One region of the Herbaspirillum sp. CAH-3 genome, then DNA from elsewhere that is predicted to be linked to it. Evidence: predicted binding sites of a transcription regulator. Region 1 holds the regulator's gene; the other holds the start of a gene.
What was found. The regulator FliA, encoded in region 1, starts transcription of late flagellar genes. The targets are predictions, from matches to a motif close to CTAAAGTTTNNNNNNNNNNNGCCGNTA.
Positions count from the first base shown of each region.

Region 2: a site for FliA is predicted at 2,378-2,404, ahead of FYB76_RS00370 (FlxA-like family protein). Genes of this name have one in related genera too.

Region 1 is NZ_VSWE01000001.1:513,836-521,904, forward strand. It holds gene cheZ (protein phosphatase CheZ) at 1-484, shown strand, start outside; gene flhB (flagellar biosynthesis protein FlhB) at 849-2,024, shown strand; gene flhA (flagellar biosynthesis protein FlhA) at 2,027-4,135, shown strand; gene flhF (flagellar biosynthesis protein FlhF) at 4,132-5,616, shown strand; gene FYB76_RS02595 (antiactivator of flagellar biosynthesis FleN protein) at 5,651-6,454, shown strand; gene FYB76_RS02600 (RNA polymerase sigma factor FliA) at 6,460-7,197, shown strand; gene FYB76_RS02605 (flagella synthesis protein FlgN) at 7,303-7,761, opposite strand; gene flgM (flagellar biosynthesis anti-sigma factor FlgM) at 7,793-8,069, opposite strand, start outside.
Region 2 is NZ_VSWE01000001.1:68,582-76,650, reverse strand. It holds gene ada (bifunctional DNA-binding transcriptional regulator/O6-methylguanine-DNA methyltransferase Ada) at 1-309, opposite strand, end outside; gene FYB76_RS00380 (Lrp/AsnC family transcriptional regulator) at 471-989, opposite strand; gene hppD (4-hydroxyphenylpyruvate dioxygenase) at 1,137-2,264, shown strand; gene FYB76_RS00370 (FlxA-like family protein) at 2,460-2,807, shown strand; gene FYB76_RS00365 (MFS transporter) at 2,820-4,196, opposite strand; gene FYB76_RS00360 (ABC transporter substrate-binding protein) at 4,273-5,121, opposite strand; gene FYB76_RS00355 (cytochrome c) at 5,289-6,644, opposite strand; gene FYB76_RS00350 (GMC family oxidoreductase) at 6,637-8,069, opposite strand, start outside.

The sequences.
Region 1 (8,069 bases):
GCGTGACCGCCTCGAATACGTGGCGCGCATGACCGAGCAGGCCGCGCAGCGCGTGCTCAATGCCACCGAGCTTGCCAGCCCGCTGCAGGAGCGCATCAATGAAGGTGCCAGCGAGCTCAAGGCGCAATGGGATGCGGCCGCCGCCGGCAGCTTTGCCGAGGCCGACTATCGTGCCCTGGCTGCCAAGACCTCGGCCTTCCTGGCCCAGGCCAGTGAAGACAGCAGCGTGACCAAGCAGCAACTGCTGGACATCATGATGGCCCAGGACTTCCAGGACCTGACCGGCCAGGTCATCAAGCGCGTGACCAAGCTGGCCCATGACCTGGAGTCGCAACTGGTGCAGTTGCTGGTGGATTACGCGCCCTCCGAGACCAAGCGCGAGGATACGGGCCTGCTCAACGGCCCGCAGATCGATCCGGCCGGCAAGGATGTCATCGCCAACCAGGGCCAGGTGGACGACCTGCTGGAGAGCCTGGGCTTCTGAGGCCGGGTTCTCCGCATTTCCCGGTCAACACAAACGCTTCGGCACTTGCCAATCAGGCAAGTCCGGAGCGTTTTGTTTTCGTTTGATGTGGCTGGTACGCGACGCCGGAAGCGCTTTCCCGCCTGCACAAGTCGGCGCAACTGCCCGTCCCGCTTGACTTTCTTCACATCTCTCAGCTCCGATACGCAGCGTTTTGCCGCAGGCAGACCCTTGGGTTTTTGCCTAGTCCGAAATGGGGGACCTTTTCGCCCTTATTCCCCTGATGCTCGGGGCGCCTGCTCGCCAATAATCCTAGCCTATTGTTCTACAAATCCGTCCAGCGCCAGCGCTGGGGGGAAAGCGGCTTAGCAGGGGGATACGGCGGATGGCCGAAGACAGCGATATGGAGCGGACCGAACCCGCCACGGGCAAACGCATCGAGCGTGCCCGTGAGCAGGGGGATGTCCCGCGTTCGCGCGAATTGGCCACGACCTTGATGCTGCTGGTCGGCGGCAGCTGCGTCTGGCTCTTCAGCGGCCCGGTGGTGACCAGCCTGGACCGCATCCTGGTGGCGACCCTGACCTTCGAGCGGGCGGCCGCCTTTGATCCGGCGCTGCTGTTCGACATGCTCAGCGCCCACATGCTGGACGTGGCCATTTCCATGATCCCGCTGGCTTTCCTGATGACCCTGGCCGCCATGGCCGCACCGCTCATGCTGGGCGGCTGGCTCTTCAACACCAGCTCGCTGGCGCCCAAGTTCAGCAAGCTCAATCCCATCAGCGGTTTTGCCAACATGTTTTCGATCAATTCCCTGGTCGAGCTGGGCAAGGCCGTCCTCAAGACGCTCCTGGTCGGCACCGTCGCCTGGCTCGCCATTCGGGGCCAGATGGATGCGGTCATGGGCCTGGGTGTGGAGTCGCTCAAGACCGCCAGCGCGCACTCGGCGCAACTGCTGTGGATCAGCTTCATCACCATGGTGTCGGCACTGATCGTGATCGCCGCGCTGGACGTGCCTTACCAGATCTGGAACTACGGCCGCAAGCTGCGCATGACGCGCGAAGAGGTCAAGCAGGAACATAAGGAATCCGAAGGCGACCCGCACATCAAGGGCAAGATCCGTGCGATGCAGCGCGCCATGGCCCGCCGCCGCATGATGGCCGAAGTGCCGACCGCCGACGTGGTGGTGACCAACCCGACGCACTTTGCGGTCGCCCTGAAGTACACCGAAGGCAAGATGGGCGCGCCCAAGGTCGTGGCCAAGGGGGCCGACGACGTCGCCGCCAAGATCCGCGAGCTGGCGCGCGAGCACAAGGTGCCTTTGCTGGAAGCACCACCGCTGGCGCGTGCGCTGCACGCCCATACCGAGATCGGCGACGAAATTCCCGAGGCGCTCTACACGGCAGTGGCCGAAGTGCTGGCTTACGTGTTCCAGTTGCGCACCTTCGGCCAGTTTGGCGGCAACCGTCCGGTGGAACCCACCGAGCTGAACGTCCCCAAGGACCTCGACCCGGCCACCGCGCCCAAGAAGCCCCGCGGTCCCAAGAATAGAAACAGGCAGTAACGATGGCAACCAAACTCAATACCATGAAAATCCCGGCCTGGGTCCCGCTCAAGAGCGGCCGGGCGCTGGCGGCCCCGATCCTCATCGTCATGATGCTGGCGATGATGGTGCTGCCGCTGCCGGCTTTCATGCTGGATCTGCTGTTCAGCTTCAACATCTCGCTGTCGGTGATCGTGCTGATGACCGCGCTCTACACCGTCAAGCCGCTGGACTTCATCGCCTTCCCGGCGGTGCTGCTGGTCTCGACCATGCTGCGCCTGTCACTGAACGTGGCCTCCACCCGCGTAGTGCTGACCGAAGGTCACACCGGCCCGGATGCGGCCGGCAAGGTGATCGAGGCCTTTGGTCACTTCCTCATCGGCGGCAACTACACCGTCGGTATCGTGGTGTTCGTGATCCTGACCATCATCAACTTCATGGTGGTGACCAAAGGTGCCGGCCGTATCGCCGAAGTGGGCGCACGCTTCACCCTCGATGCGATGCCCGGCAAGCAGATGGCCATCGACGCCGACCTCAACGCCGGCCTCATCGGTGAACCCGAAGCCCGCGCCCGCCGCAAGGAAGTGGCGCAGGAGTCCGAGTTCTACGGCGCCATGGACGGTGCCTCCAAGTACGTGCGCGGCGATGCCGTGGCCGGCATCATCGTTACCGTCGTCAACATCGTCGGCGGCCTGGTGGTCGGCATGGTGCAGCACGACCTGGCCTTCGACGCCGCGCTGAAGAACTACACGCTGCTGGCCATCGGTGATGGCCTGGTCGCGCAGATTCCTTCGCTGATCATCTCCACGGCCGCCGGTGTGGTGGTCTCGCGCGTGGCCAACGACCAGGACGTGGGTGGGCAACTGATCAACCAGCTCTTCGCCAAGCCGGAAGTGCTCTACATTACCGCCGTCATCATCGGCGGCATGGGCCTGATTCCGGGCATGCCGCACATCGCCTTCCTGCTGCTGGCGGCCGCCATGGCTGGCGGCGCCTACGCCATCAGCAAGCGCGTGCAAACGGCCAAGGCCGAAGCCGCCGCGACGACCCCGCAGGCCGCTGCCGCAGCCGCTGCGCCCTCGGAAGCAGAAGAAGCGACCTGGAACGACGTCATGCCGGTCGATACCCTGGGCCTGGAAGTGGGCTACCGCCTCATCCCGCTGGTGGACAAGGGGCAGGGCGGCGAACTGCTCAAGCGCATCAAGGGCATCCGCAAGAAGTTCGCCCAGGAGGTCGGTTTCCTCTCGCCGCCGATTCACATCCGCGACAACCTGGAACTGAAGCCCTCGGCCTACCGCATCACCTTGAAGGGTGTGGAAGTGGGCAATGGCGAGGCGCATGCCGGCCAGTACCTGGCCATCAATCCGGGCATGGTGACCGGTCCGCTGCCGGGCATGATGACCTCCGATCCTGCCTTCGGCCTGCCGGCCGTGTGGATCGACAGCAGCCTGCGCGAACAGGCTTCCACCATGGGTTATACGGTGGTCGATGCCGGTACCGTGGTGGCGACTCACCTCAATCACCTCATCACCACCCACGCGGCCGAGCTGCTGGGACGCCAGGAAGTGCAAAGCCTGCTGGATCACCTGGCCAAGGAAGCCCCCAAGCTGGTGGAAGACCTGGTGCCCAAGATGCTGCCGCTGGGTACGCTGCAGAAGGTCTTGCAGAACCTCTTGCTGGAGGGCGTGCATATCCGCGATATGCGCACTATCATCGAAACATTGGCCGAACACGCTGCCCGCATCCAGGATCCGACCGACCTGACGGCGATTGTCCGCATCGCGCTGGGCCGTGCCATCGTGCAACAGATTTTCCCGGGCGAGAACGAGCTGGCCGTCATGGCGCTCGATTCCAAGCTCGAACGCCTGCTCATGCAGGCACTGCAGGCCAGCGGCGACACCGGCGGCATCGAGCCAGGCCTGGCCGATTCGCTGGTGCAGCAGACCGAAATGGCGGCGCAGCGCCAGGAACAGATGGGCCTGTCGCCCGTGCTGCTGGTCGGCGCACCGCTGCGGACCTTGCTGGCGCGCTTCCTGCGCCGCGCCATGCCGCAGTTGCGCGTGCTGTCGCACGCTGAAGTACCCGAGTCGAAAACGATTAAAGTTACCAGCCTAGTTGGAGGGCAAGCATGAACGTCAAGAAATTTATCGCCAATTCTTCTCGCGAGGCCTGGCGCCAGGTTCGCGAGGCGCTTGGCCCGGATGCCGTCATTCTCTCCAACCGCAATATTCCAGATGGGGTGGAGATCCTGGCCATGGCCAACGAGGACATGACCACCCTGGTGGCGCCGACCGGTGCGCGCGACCCCAACGGCCGTGTGCAGGCGGCTTCCTTGCAGCAGCAGTCCGGCGCGCCGGCTGCGCAGGCCAAGCGTCCGGCGCTGTTGTCCTCGCCGCTGGCCCAGCAGCCGGCCCGCGCGGTGCGTCCCGAGAACGCGCCCTTGCTGGACCAGCCGGCCCATGGCCGCGCACCGGTTCGTGCAGCCGAAGCCGCCCCGGCCAGCGATGCCCGTGTCTGGCGCAGCCGCCGCGCGGAACAGGATGCCGCCCGTGCCGCCTCGGCACAGCAGGCGCAGGAGTCGGGCGACCAGGAAATGCGTCCGCGTTCGGCCCTGCCTGAATTCGATGGCAAGGATTACGACGAAATCCTGTCGGAAGTCATGAGCGAGATCCGCTCCATGCGCGGCGTGCTGGAAACCCAGCTGGCCGAGATTTCCTGGGGTGGCACGCAAAAGCGCGATCCGCTCAAAGGCATCGTCCTGAAAGAAATGCTGGCGGCCGGTTTCTCGGCCAGCCTGTCGCGCCTGATTACCGAAAACCTGCCGGCCAACTCCAAGTCGCAGGACATCATGTTCTGGGTCAAGTCGGTGCTGGCACGCAACCTCAATACCCTGGCCAACGAAAACGAACTGCTGGAAAACGGCGGCGTCTTCGCCCTGGTCGGCCCCACCGGCGTGGGCAAGACCACCACCACTGCCAAGCTGGCAGCACGTTGCGTGATGCGCCACGGCTCCGGCAAGCTGGCCTTGATCACCACCGATGGCTACCGTATCGGCGGCTACGAACAACTGCGCATCTACGGCAAGATCCTGGGCGTGATGGTGCACTCGGTCAAGGATGAGACCGACCTGCGCATCGCCCTGGAGGAGTTGAAGGGCAAGCACACCGTGCTGATCGATACCGCCGGCGTGGGCCAGCGCGACCAGATGGTGGCCGAGCAGGACGCCATGCTGGCCGGTGCCGGCGTGGATATCAAGCGCCTGCTGTGCCTGAACGCCACCGCCACCGGCGGTACCTTGAACGAAGTGGTGCATGCTTATTCGAGTTCGGGCCTGGCCGGCTGCATCATCACCAAGCTGGACGAAGCCGCCACCATCGGCAACGTGCTGGACGTGGTGATCCGCCACAAGCTCAACCTGCATTACGTGGCCAACGGCCAGCGCGTGCCCGAAGACCTGCACGTGGCCAACAAGCTCTACCTGGCCGATCGTGCCTTCAAGCAGAAGCGCGAAACTGCCCCTTTCGAATTCCAGGAGGGTGAGTTGCCGGGCGTGATCGGACCTACTGCCATGTCCATGAATGACCGCGGACTGCGTGAGGTGAGCTTTGGCTAGTTACGATATCGACCAGGCAGCTGGCCTGCGCCGGATGCTGGAGCGCCCGGTGCCCAGGCTGTTCACCTTCTTCTCCGTGCTGGGAGAAGAGGAAAAGAGTGCGATGCTCATCAATCTGGCAGCGTCCTTGTCCCAGGCCAAGCACAGTGTGCTGGTGGTCGATGGCGACGTCGCCACGACCGGCTTGCTGACCCGTATCGGCTTGCGTCACGATGTGGCGACCCTGCAGGAAGTGGCGCGCATGGAGCGCCCCATGGTGGAAGCCACGCGGCGCTTGCCGGAAGGTTTTTCGATGGCGCGCATCGCTCGCCGCACTGTCCCGTCGGCGACCGATCCCCATGCAGGCCGTCTGGCCGAGATCTTCGACAGCCTCATCGAGCAGGCCGAGATCACCCTGGTCAATGGCGTGCTGGCGCGTGACCTGTCGCTGCCGGTGCCGACCATGGAAATGGGCGAGATCGTGATCCAGGTGTCGACCACGGCCTCGTCGATCAAATCCGCCTATGTGCTCCTGAAGAGCCTGAGCGACCGGATCGGCCGCCGTCCCTTCAGTCTCATCGTCAACGATGCCACCGAAGCCGAAGCCCGTACCGTCTACGCCAACATGGCCCAGGCGGCCAGCCGTTATCTGGCCGCCCAGTTGAATTTCATCGGCGCCATCCCGGCTGACGATCATATTCGCCGCGCTACCGGGCAGGGCCGGGCGGTGATGGACGTGTTTCCTTTCGCCGGTGCCGCGCTGGCATTCCAGCGCTTGTCCAAGCGCTTCACGGAAGGTCCGGATGCGGCGCGCAGCGCATACGGCATGGCCACCGACGGTGCCAGTCTGGGAGTGTGACGTGCATGTATAACGTCAAGGGAAAGAAGGGCAAGAACGACGTGCTGGAGCAGCATGCGCCGCTGGTCAAGAAACTGGCGCATCAGCTCAAGGCCAAGCTGCCCCCCAGCGTAGAGGTGGACGACCTGATCCAGGCCGGCATGATGGGGCTGCTCGACGCCGTCAACCGCTACGAAGAAACCCATGGCGCGCAGTTCGAGACCTATGCCGTGCAGCGTATCCGGGGCGCCATGCTGGACGAACTGCGCAGCAGCGACTGGCTGCCGCGCAGCATCCGCCAGAATGCCCGCAAGGTGGAAGAGGCCATGCAGAGCCTGCTGCAGCAGCTGGGCCGCCAGCCGCAGGAGGCGGAAGTAGCCCAGCACATGAAGATCAGCCTGACCGAATACCAGGCGTTGCTCGCCGATTGCGGCGGCCACCAGTTGATCTATTACGAGGATTTCCACGACGACGATGGCGGCCATGAGCACTTCCTGGACCGCTACCAGGCCGGCCAGGGCGAGGATGATCCGCTGCAGAGCCTGATCGAAGGCGGTTTCCGGGAAGCGGTGGTGGATTCGATCAAGGCCTTGCCCGAGCGCGAGCAGCTGCTCATGGCCCTGTACTACGAGCAGGAAATGAACCTGAAGGAAATCGGTGCCGTCATGGGCGTGTCCGAATCCCGGGTGTGCCAGCTGCACAGCCAGGCGATCTCGCGCATGCGCTCTTATCTGCGCGAACATTCATGGAGCGGGGTGGCCTGACGATGCTTGCGCGCAGGGCGCATTTTCGGACCCAGCAACGACAAAGCCCGGCAATGCCGGGCTTTTTGTTGTTCGGATGCAACTCAGCAGGCGTGCAGGGAAACCTTACACCACGCCCAGACGCCGGCCGGAGGATTTGATGCTGTTCTGGCCATCCGGGCCGTAGAAATTGCCGGTGCCGGTCTTGCCTTGCAGGATGGTCAGGGCACTCTGGTTGATGGAGAGTTTCTTGCCGATCAACAGGCCGTTGACGCGGTTCAGTTCCTTGGCATCCTGCGCCAGCTCGAAGAGGCCTGCCCAGATATCGCGGTCGGCCTCGCTGGCGTGTTCATTCATCCACTTTTGCATGCCGGCTTCATCTTCGCTGTAACCCAGCTTGCCCAGCAGCGCGTGGCGGTTGCCGGCCAGGGTAGACATCTCGGCCACGATATTGGCTTTTTCGGAAATGATGTCGGTCAGGCCTTCAGCCGTGGCCTCGGTCAGCAAGGCTTGCTCCTGGTTCAGCTTGTCGACCAGGCGCGAAAGGGCGGCGTGTTCCAGGGAGAGATGGCTGGCCGGATTCATGCGGAAGATCCTCGGTGCAGGCGAACGGCGATCAGGCCGGGCGGGCGCTGATGAGATTCTTGACGGTATCGATCAGGCCATCGGCGATCTTGTCCGGATCGATCTGGAAGGTGCCATTGGCAATGGCAGCCTTGATCTCGGCCACTTTCTTGCTGTTGAAGGCGCTGCTGTCGCCATTGACCTTGGTTTCCAGCGCTTGATAGGTGCTGGACAAGCGCACGCTGTCGGAAGTGGCAGCCTTGGCAGCCGCACTGTCGCCCGCGGCGGGGCCGGTGGCGGCGTTGTTGCGGGTCTGCGTTTGCGTCTGC
Region 2 (8,069 bases), 450 kb from region 1:
GGCCTGCGCGATGGCTTGCGCCTGGCGTTCCTGCAGGGGCGGCTGGTCCGGCTTGCAGCGCTGGCAGGGACGAAAGCCGGCGGCCTCGGCAGCGTCGCAGCTGGCGTGCAGGCCGACGTTCTTGCGCAAGGGCGTGCGCGCGCCGCAGGACGGCTTGCAGTACACGCCGGTGGTGCACACCGAATACCAGAAGCGCCCATCGAAGGACGCATCGCGCCGCTGCACGGCTTGCCAGCAGACCTCGGGATCGAGGCCGGCCTGGTCGTCGACGGTGACAGGTGTAGCGGCGGGAGAAGTCATGGTCAGCATGGGGCACTCCAAGGATCGGATGCCACTGATTCTAGGCCTGCGCCAAGCGGGCCGCACTCCGGCGATTGCTTTTGAATTCCGGTGCCGCCAAAAACCATCATTCGAGAAATCAATAATTGGAGCGCCCAATCATTGATTCTTCGCATCATCGTTTTTTGCGGTCACTGCGAGAAGCGGATGCGCTGGCGCGATTTCACCGGCTGCATCACGTGTTCCAGCGGCAGTTCATGGGACTGCTTGACCTTTTTGAGGGTGATGTTGGACTTGACGTTGGTCACGCCCGGCAGGCGCAGCAGGCGCGTCATCATGAATTCGGAGAAGGCCGCCAGGTCGGGGGCCACGATACGCAGGATATAATCGCCCTCGCCCGTGACGGAGAAACACTCGGTCACCTCCGGCATGGTTTCCACGGCCTTCTCGAAGAGTTCGCCACGGGTTTCGCCCTGGCGGTCCAGAGTGACGGTGGTGAAGGCGGTCACGCCCAGGCCGACCACGGCCGGGTCGAGGACAGCGGTGTAGCGCTCGATGACGTGGGCTTCTTCCAGCCGCTGCACGCGGCGGCTGATCTGCGAAGTGGACAGGTGGACTTTCAGGCCGAGGGCGCTATTGGTAATATGGCCGTCTCGCTGCAGCTCGGTCAGCAAGGCCAGGTCGTAGCGATCCACGTTGATGATGCTCATTTGTCTCTCCAAAGTTCATATTTAAGAATTATTTGTGCATATTATCCAAGATATCGCGCAAAAAACAATCACAAATTGCAGTCTTGACGCAATAAACTCCTCGCATGGGCCGCACTTGCCGGCCCTCCCCACACGAGGAGACACCAGATGGGCCACGCAGAGAGCCAGTTCGCCACCGCAGCCGCTACCAGCAACCCCGGCAACACCCACAACACCAGCGGCGACCTGTTCGACAACCCCATGGGCACCGACGGCTTCGAGTTCGTCGAGTACACCGCCGCCGACCCGGCCGGCATTGCCGCCGTACTGGAGCTGATGGGCTTCACGGCGGTGGCGCGCCACCGTTCCAAGAACGTCACCCTGTATCGCCAGGGCCAGATCAACTTCATCCTCAACGGCGAACCCGACAGCAATGCCGCCGCCTTCGCCCAGGTGCATGGCGCCTCGGTGAACGCCATGGCCTTCCGCGTCAAGGATGCGGCCCACGTGTACAAGCGTGCACTCGAACTCGGTGCCGAAGGCGTGGAAGCCAAGCTCGGGCCGATGGAACTGAACATTCCCGCCATCCGCGGCATCGGCGGCTCGCTCCTCTACCTGGTGGACCGCTATGGCGACAATGGCTCCATCTATGACGTCGACTTCCAGTTCTTCCCGGGCGTGGAGCGCAATCCCAAGGGCGTGGGCCTGACCTACATCGACCACCTGACCCACAACGTCATGCGGGGCGCCATGGACACCTGGTCGTCGTTCTACACGCGCCTGTTCAACTTCCGCGAGATCAAGTATTTCGACATCGAAGGCAAGGTCACCGGCCTGCGTTCGCGCGCCATGACCAGCCCCTGCGGCAAGATCCGCATCCCCATCAACGAGAGTGCCGACGACAAGTCGCAGATCGAGGAATTCATCAAGCAGTACAACGGCGAGGGCATCCAGCACATCGCCCTGGGCACCGACGACATCTACCAGACCGTGCGCGCCCTGTATGCACGCGGGGTACCGCTGCAGGACACCATCGCCACCTACTATGACCTGGTCGAACGCCGCATCCCCGGCCATGGCGAGGACCTGGCTGCCTTGCGTGAACTGAAGATCCTCATCGACGGTGCGCCCACGGCCGGCCAGGGCCTGCTGCTGCAGATCTTCACGCAGAACCTGATCGGGCCGGTGTTCTATGAAATCATCCAGCGCAAGGGCAATGACGGCTTTGGCGAAGGCAATTTCAAGGCCCTCTTCGAATCCATCGAGCTGGACCAGATGCGCCGTGGCGTGATCTGACCGACTGACTGCCTGGGACCACCCGCTGCGGGCCCGCCATCGTGCGGCCCGTACGTAAAAAGGCGCAGCACCCTGTACGGGGCTGCGCCTTTAAGTTTTTTTACTTTCCGTGGCTCAAGATGCGCGCGGGGCTGCCGTAAATCAAAGCGAAGGCTTTATCGCAGTCCCCTTGCGCCCCGTTGGGCTGGAGTTCGCATGAACGTCGCGTATGAACAAGAAAAACCTGTCCGCGCAGAAATCGCAGTGGCAGACACGCTGGACCATGACCCCACCGAGCTGGTGGCGCAACTGAGCCACCGCATCCTGATCCTGCAACAGCAGGCGCAGTCGCTGGCCCGCTTCCCGGCCAACCGGGACGGCAAGCAGCAGCGCCAGTTGCTGCAGCAGCAGATCCGCACGCTCTACCAGCAACTGTTTGCGCTGGAACAGCAGCAGGCGCAGCTGCGCCGCCGCAATGAAAACTATCTCAGCATGGCGCTCTCAGTAGCCGCCCACGCCGCCCACCACCACGCCCGCGGCGAGACGCTGGCGCCGGCGCTGTAACGCCACCGCACCTCAATAACGCAACCGCGACAGGCTCACCAGGCAAGCCGCGCCCGCCAGGGCAGCGGCAAAGCACAGCACCGGCGCGTACGGCGCCGCTGACACCCCCATGAGCATGGCCACCACCGAGGCCCCGACCGTCTGCCCGGTCAGGCGCGCCGTTCCCAGCATGCCGCTGGCGCCGCCGGTGCGCTCACGCGGCGCCGCACTGATCATGGTGCGGTTGTTGGGCGACTGGAACAGCCCGAAGCCCAAACCACAGACTGCAAACATGGCCAGCGTGACGCCATCGGGCGTGCTGCGGTCCACCGTCAGCAAGGCCAGCAATCCCAGACACATCACCGCCAGCCCGATCCCGCCCAGCAACCCTGCCGGGATGCGGTCCGAGAGCTTGCCGGCCACCACGCCGGTCAGCGCCACGGCTACCGGCCAGGCCGTGAGCAGCATGCCGGCGCGCGCCGCACTCATGCCCAGGTAGTCCTGCAGCATGAAGGGCAGCATCACGAAGACCGCCATCTGCGCCGCGAAGGAGCAGAACGAGGTGCCGATGGAGAGCGCAAACAGCGGTATGCGCAGCAAGTCCAGCGGCAACATGGGGGCGCTGGCGGACTGGAGCTTGAGCAGCAGGACAAGGCTGATGGCAGTGAGCAGCGCGCAGCCCGCCACCACCCAGCCACCCTGCAGGTGGCCCACGGCGTCGATGGTATAGAGCAGCAGGCCGATGAAGCCCATGCACAGCACGGCGCTCTGGGTGTCGAAGCGGCGCGGCGAGAGCGGGTTGGCCGGCAAGGCGCGGCTGCCCACGGCCAGCGCCGCCAGCCCGAGGGGAATATTGATCAGGAACAGCCAGTGCCAGGACGCCAGGTGCAGGATCAGGCCCGCCACGCCAGGACCCAGCGCATTGCCGGTGCCGGCCACCAGGGCGTTGTAGCCGATGGCCCGGCCCAGCTGCCGGGCCGGATAGATGAAGCGGATGAGCGCGGTATTGACCGACAGGATGCCGGCCGCACCCAGCCCCTGCAGCACCCGCGCCAGGCTCAGTTGCAGCATGTCGCCGCTGGCCGCGCACGCCAGCGAGGCCAGCGTGAAGAGGAACAGGCCGCCCAGGTAGACGCGCCGGTAGCCGATCACTTCCCCCAGCGACGCCAGCGGCAGCAGGCACACGGCCATGGCGATCTGGTAACTGTTGATGACCCAGATGGCATCGGCATTGCTGGCCTTGAGATCGGCGGCCATGGCCGGCAGCGCCAGGTTGGCGATGGAGCCATCGAGGACCGCCATGCTCAGGCCGAGCACCACGGTCGCAATGGCCAGCAGGCGCTGGCGCGGTGGCAGGCCGTCGTGGTCGTGGTCGTGGGAAGAGGAAGGCGGGACGGTAGTGACGGACATGATGCTGCTCGGCGTGCCGGGAAAGCGAAGTATGAAAAAAGGAACGGGCGCCGCAGCGCCCAGGTCGATGGTACCGTCAGCCCGCCTGGCGGAAGGCCGAGATGGGGGTCAGCTTCTTGTCGCGCGGAATGTTGAACTTGGTCTTGGGACCGAACCACTTGATCCACAGGGCATCGATCTGGCCGTCCTTTTCCAGCGCGACCAGTGCCTTGTTGACGGCGTCCAGCAGGCGGTGCTCGCCCTTCTTGACGCCCAGGGCGGTCGGCTCCCAGGCCAGTGCGCCTTCGACGAAGCGGAAGCGTCCGCCCGATTCATTGACGAAGCGGATCCCCGAGGGCATGGCCACGGCCATCGCATCGGCCTGCTTCTGGGCCAGGGCCAGGAAGGATTGCGGGGTCTCCGGGAAAGTCAGCAAGGTGGCCTTGCGCAGTACGCGCCGCACGGCCTGCTCCGGGGTGGAGCCGCGATTGGCGCTGATGCGCTTGCCTTCCAGGTCGGAGACCAGATTCAGTCCGGAATCGCTGTACACGAGCAGCTTGATCGGAGTCTGGTAATGCGACGCCGTGAAATCGATCTGGCGCGCCCGCTCGCGGGTATAGCCCAATGCGCCCGAGACCAGGTCGACCTCACCCTGGATCAGCGCCGGCAAACGGGCCTCCACGGTCAAACTGCGCTGGCGCATCTTCACACCCAGCTTGGCTGCAATGGCGCTGCACATGTCCACATCGAAACCGACGATCTGGCCGGTCTGCGGATCGGGGAAGCCCAGCGGCTCGTTGCTGGCCAGCGTGGCGCAGATCAGCGAGCCGCGCGCCTGGATCTCCTCCAGACGGTCGGCGTGAGCCGCAGCCGGAACAATCCAGGCACAGGCCAGCAGCAGGCCGCCCATGCCCAGTTGCTTCAGGTGCTGCGAAATCTTTTTCATGCTTTTCCTCATCGAGTGTCGAGGATAGCCCGAAACAATCCCGGATGTCACTCGCAGCAGACAATGGCAGACAAAACCGTTCATCTGGCACAAAAAAAGAGCCGCCCGCTGTGGCTGGGCGGCATCTGGTATGACATGTCCGGGTGCCGGGCTGCGCGGGTATCCGCTCAGCCGACCGTGCGCGCCGAGCGGCGGCGCCACCACACGGCGAGCACCAGCAGGGCCAGTACCAACAGCACCATCCCGCCACGCGCCAGCCACAACAGCGGCGAGGCTTCGCCCCCTGCCCGCAGCGTCTTGACGCGCTCCGCGCTGATGCTGACCTTGCTGCCGCCCAGGTCCTGCATGAGGTAATTGGTCACGGCCGCAATCTCTGCATCGTTCAAGGTATGGGCAAACCCGATCATGCCCTGTCCGTGTTCCGGCAGCACTCCTTCGAGGATGGCCATGGCGACATTGTCGGCATTGGGCTGGCGCAGCAGCGGATGCTGCTGCAGGGACGGCAGGCCGTTGAGGCCCTGCCCGCCCGTGTTGTGGCAGGAAGCGCAGTTGTTCATATAAACACGGGCACCCGCGCTCATGGCCGCCAGCGCCTGCGGCGTATCGTCGCCCTGCACCGGGGTCAGCGCCGCCGGTGCTGCGCTCGCTGCCGCCGGCGCTACCGCCTCGGCCGGGCCGGCCGGCAGGAGATAGGTGGCCATCGCTTCCAGATCGTCACGGGTCATGCGCGAGAAGCTCTTCTCGATGGCTTCCAGCATCGGCCCGCCTGCGGTGGCACCATTGGCGGCGTGGCCGGTCGCCAGGTAATCGGCCAGCATGGCGCGGGTCCAGGCCGGCTTGGCCTGCAGGGCGGTGGCGCTGATGTCGGGCGCGTACCAGGTCCCCAGCGAGGCGCCTTGCAGACGGCGATCCAGCTGCTCGGCCATGAGCACGTTGCGCGGTGTGTGGCAGGTGCTGCAATGGGCCAGGCCCTGCACCAGGTAGGCGCCACGATTCCACTGCGCCGATTGCGACGGGTCGGGTTCAAACGGCTTGCGATCCAGGAACAGCCAGTTCCACGCCTTCATCGACATGCGGATGTTGAAGGGGAACGGCAGTGCCGTGGCCGGTGCGGCCTGGTCCACCGGCTGTACGCCCTGCATGAAGTAGGCGTACAGCGCCGCAACATCCTCATCGGTCAGCCGCGCATAGGCGGTATAGGGCATCGCCGGATACAGGTTGCTGCCATCGGCGCGTACGCCGCGACGCAGCGCTGCGGCAAATTGCTCCTGCGTGTACTGGCCGATGCCGTGGGTCTTGGACGGCGTGATGTTGGTGCTGTAGATGGTGCCAAGCGGACTGCCGATGGCATGGCCGCCGCTGAACGGCGCGCGGCCCTTCTCGCTGTGGCAGGCGGCGCAGTCGCCGGCAATGGCCAGGTACTCGCCACGCTTGATCAACTGCGCGTCATCAACCGCATGGGCCACGGGCCCGATGCACAGCAGGCACAACATCGCCAGCAGGCGCTTGAAAGGCTTACGCATGGCGGCTCTCCTCGATGATCTTGTCGGCCGTACGCAGCGCCAGTGCCATCGCCGTCAGCGTGACATTGCAGGTACCGACCGTGGGCATGACGCCGGTGCCGACCATGAACAGGTTCTCGTGGTCATGTGCGCGGCCCCAGGCGTCGGTGACGCTGGTGGCCGGGTCCAGGCCCATGGAGAGCGTGCCGGTGATGTGCTGGCGATTGGAGAACGCCCCGCTCTTGCTGTGCTTGATGTTGGTCGCCCCCAGCTTGGCGGCAATGGCGTCGTAGGCGGCGCGGGTCTTCTCGGTCCCTTTGACGACGTAGTCGTCCACGTTCCAGTACAGGGCCGGGACGGGCAGGCCGAGTTCATCCTTCTTGTCGCCCAGCGTCACGCGGTTGTTGCGGTCGGGCAGCTGTTCCAGTGCGTTTTTGATGCTAAGGCGGCGGGCCGCGCGGAACAGGATCTGCTCTTCCAGGCGCTTGCCGAAGTAACCCTCGGCGAGCACTTCCTTGGTCACCGATGCCACCTGCGAGGCATTGGAAATATCGATGCGGAACGGCGCATGTTCAGCGCGGAATTCGCCGTCGCGGAACTGGCCGATGGAGCAAGGGCTGACCGGACCACGGCCAGGCCAGATTTCTTCATCGACATCGAAGGTCACGCCGATGGCCGGGTGGTCGCACAGGTTGCGGCCGACGTTGTCGCGGGCGTTGGCGATACCCTGCGGGAACTTGTCGCTCACCGACATCAACAGCAGCTTGGGTGTCTCGATGGCATTGGCCGCCAGCACGAAGGTCTGCGCGGTGATGCGGTGGCTGGCCTTGTTCCAGTCGTAATAATGGACGGCCGCAATGCGGCCTTTGTCGTCATGTTCCAGGCGATAGACCACGGCCTCGGTGATGACCTTCACGCCGCTGTCTTCGGCCTGCTGCGCGGCCAGTCCGCCGTGATACTGCGCATCGATGGGACACAGCGGCATGCAGTTGTTGTTGCCGCAGCAGGCCGGACGGCCGTCATAGTTGCGGCTGTTGCGGCCGGTGCTGTCGTCGAGCACGGTGAATTCCGGCGCCAGGCGCGCCGTCACGCGTTGCTGCAGCCACGAGGCCGGCACCCGCTCCATCGGGAAAGGATGCTTGCGCGGCGAGCCGCTCTCGGGCGAGCCGCCGACACCGGCGATGACCTCGGCCTGATAGTAATAGTCTTCCAGGTCGTCATAGCTGATGGGCCAGTCGCGGCCCACGCCATAGAGGCTGTGCTGGCGGAAGTCGTTGGGCACGTAGCGCCACAACTGCGCCGCCCAGTGCCAGCTGGTGCCGCCGAACATGCGGATGTACTGCGCATTGAAGGCATGCGGCCCCTTCTGCTGCAGGTAGCCGTTGGGCTCCGGCGTATAGCGCGGGTGCGGTGCCAGCGGCGAATACGGATACGGCGCCATGAAGT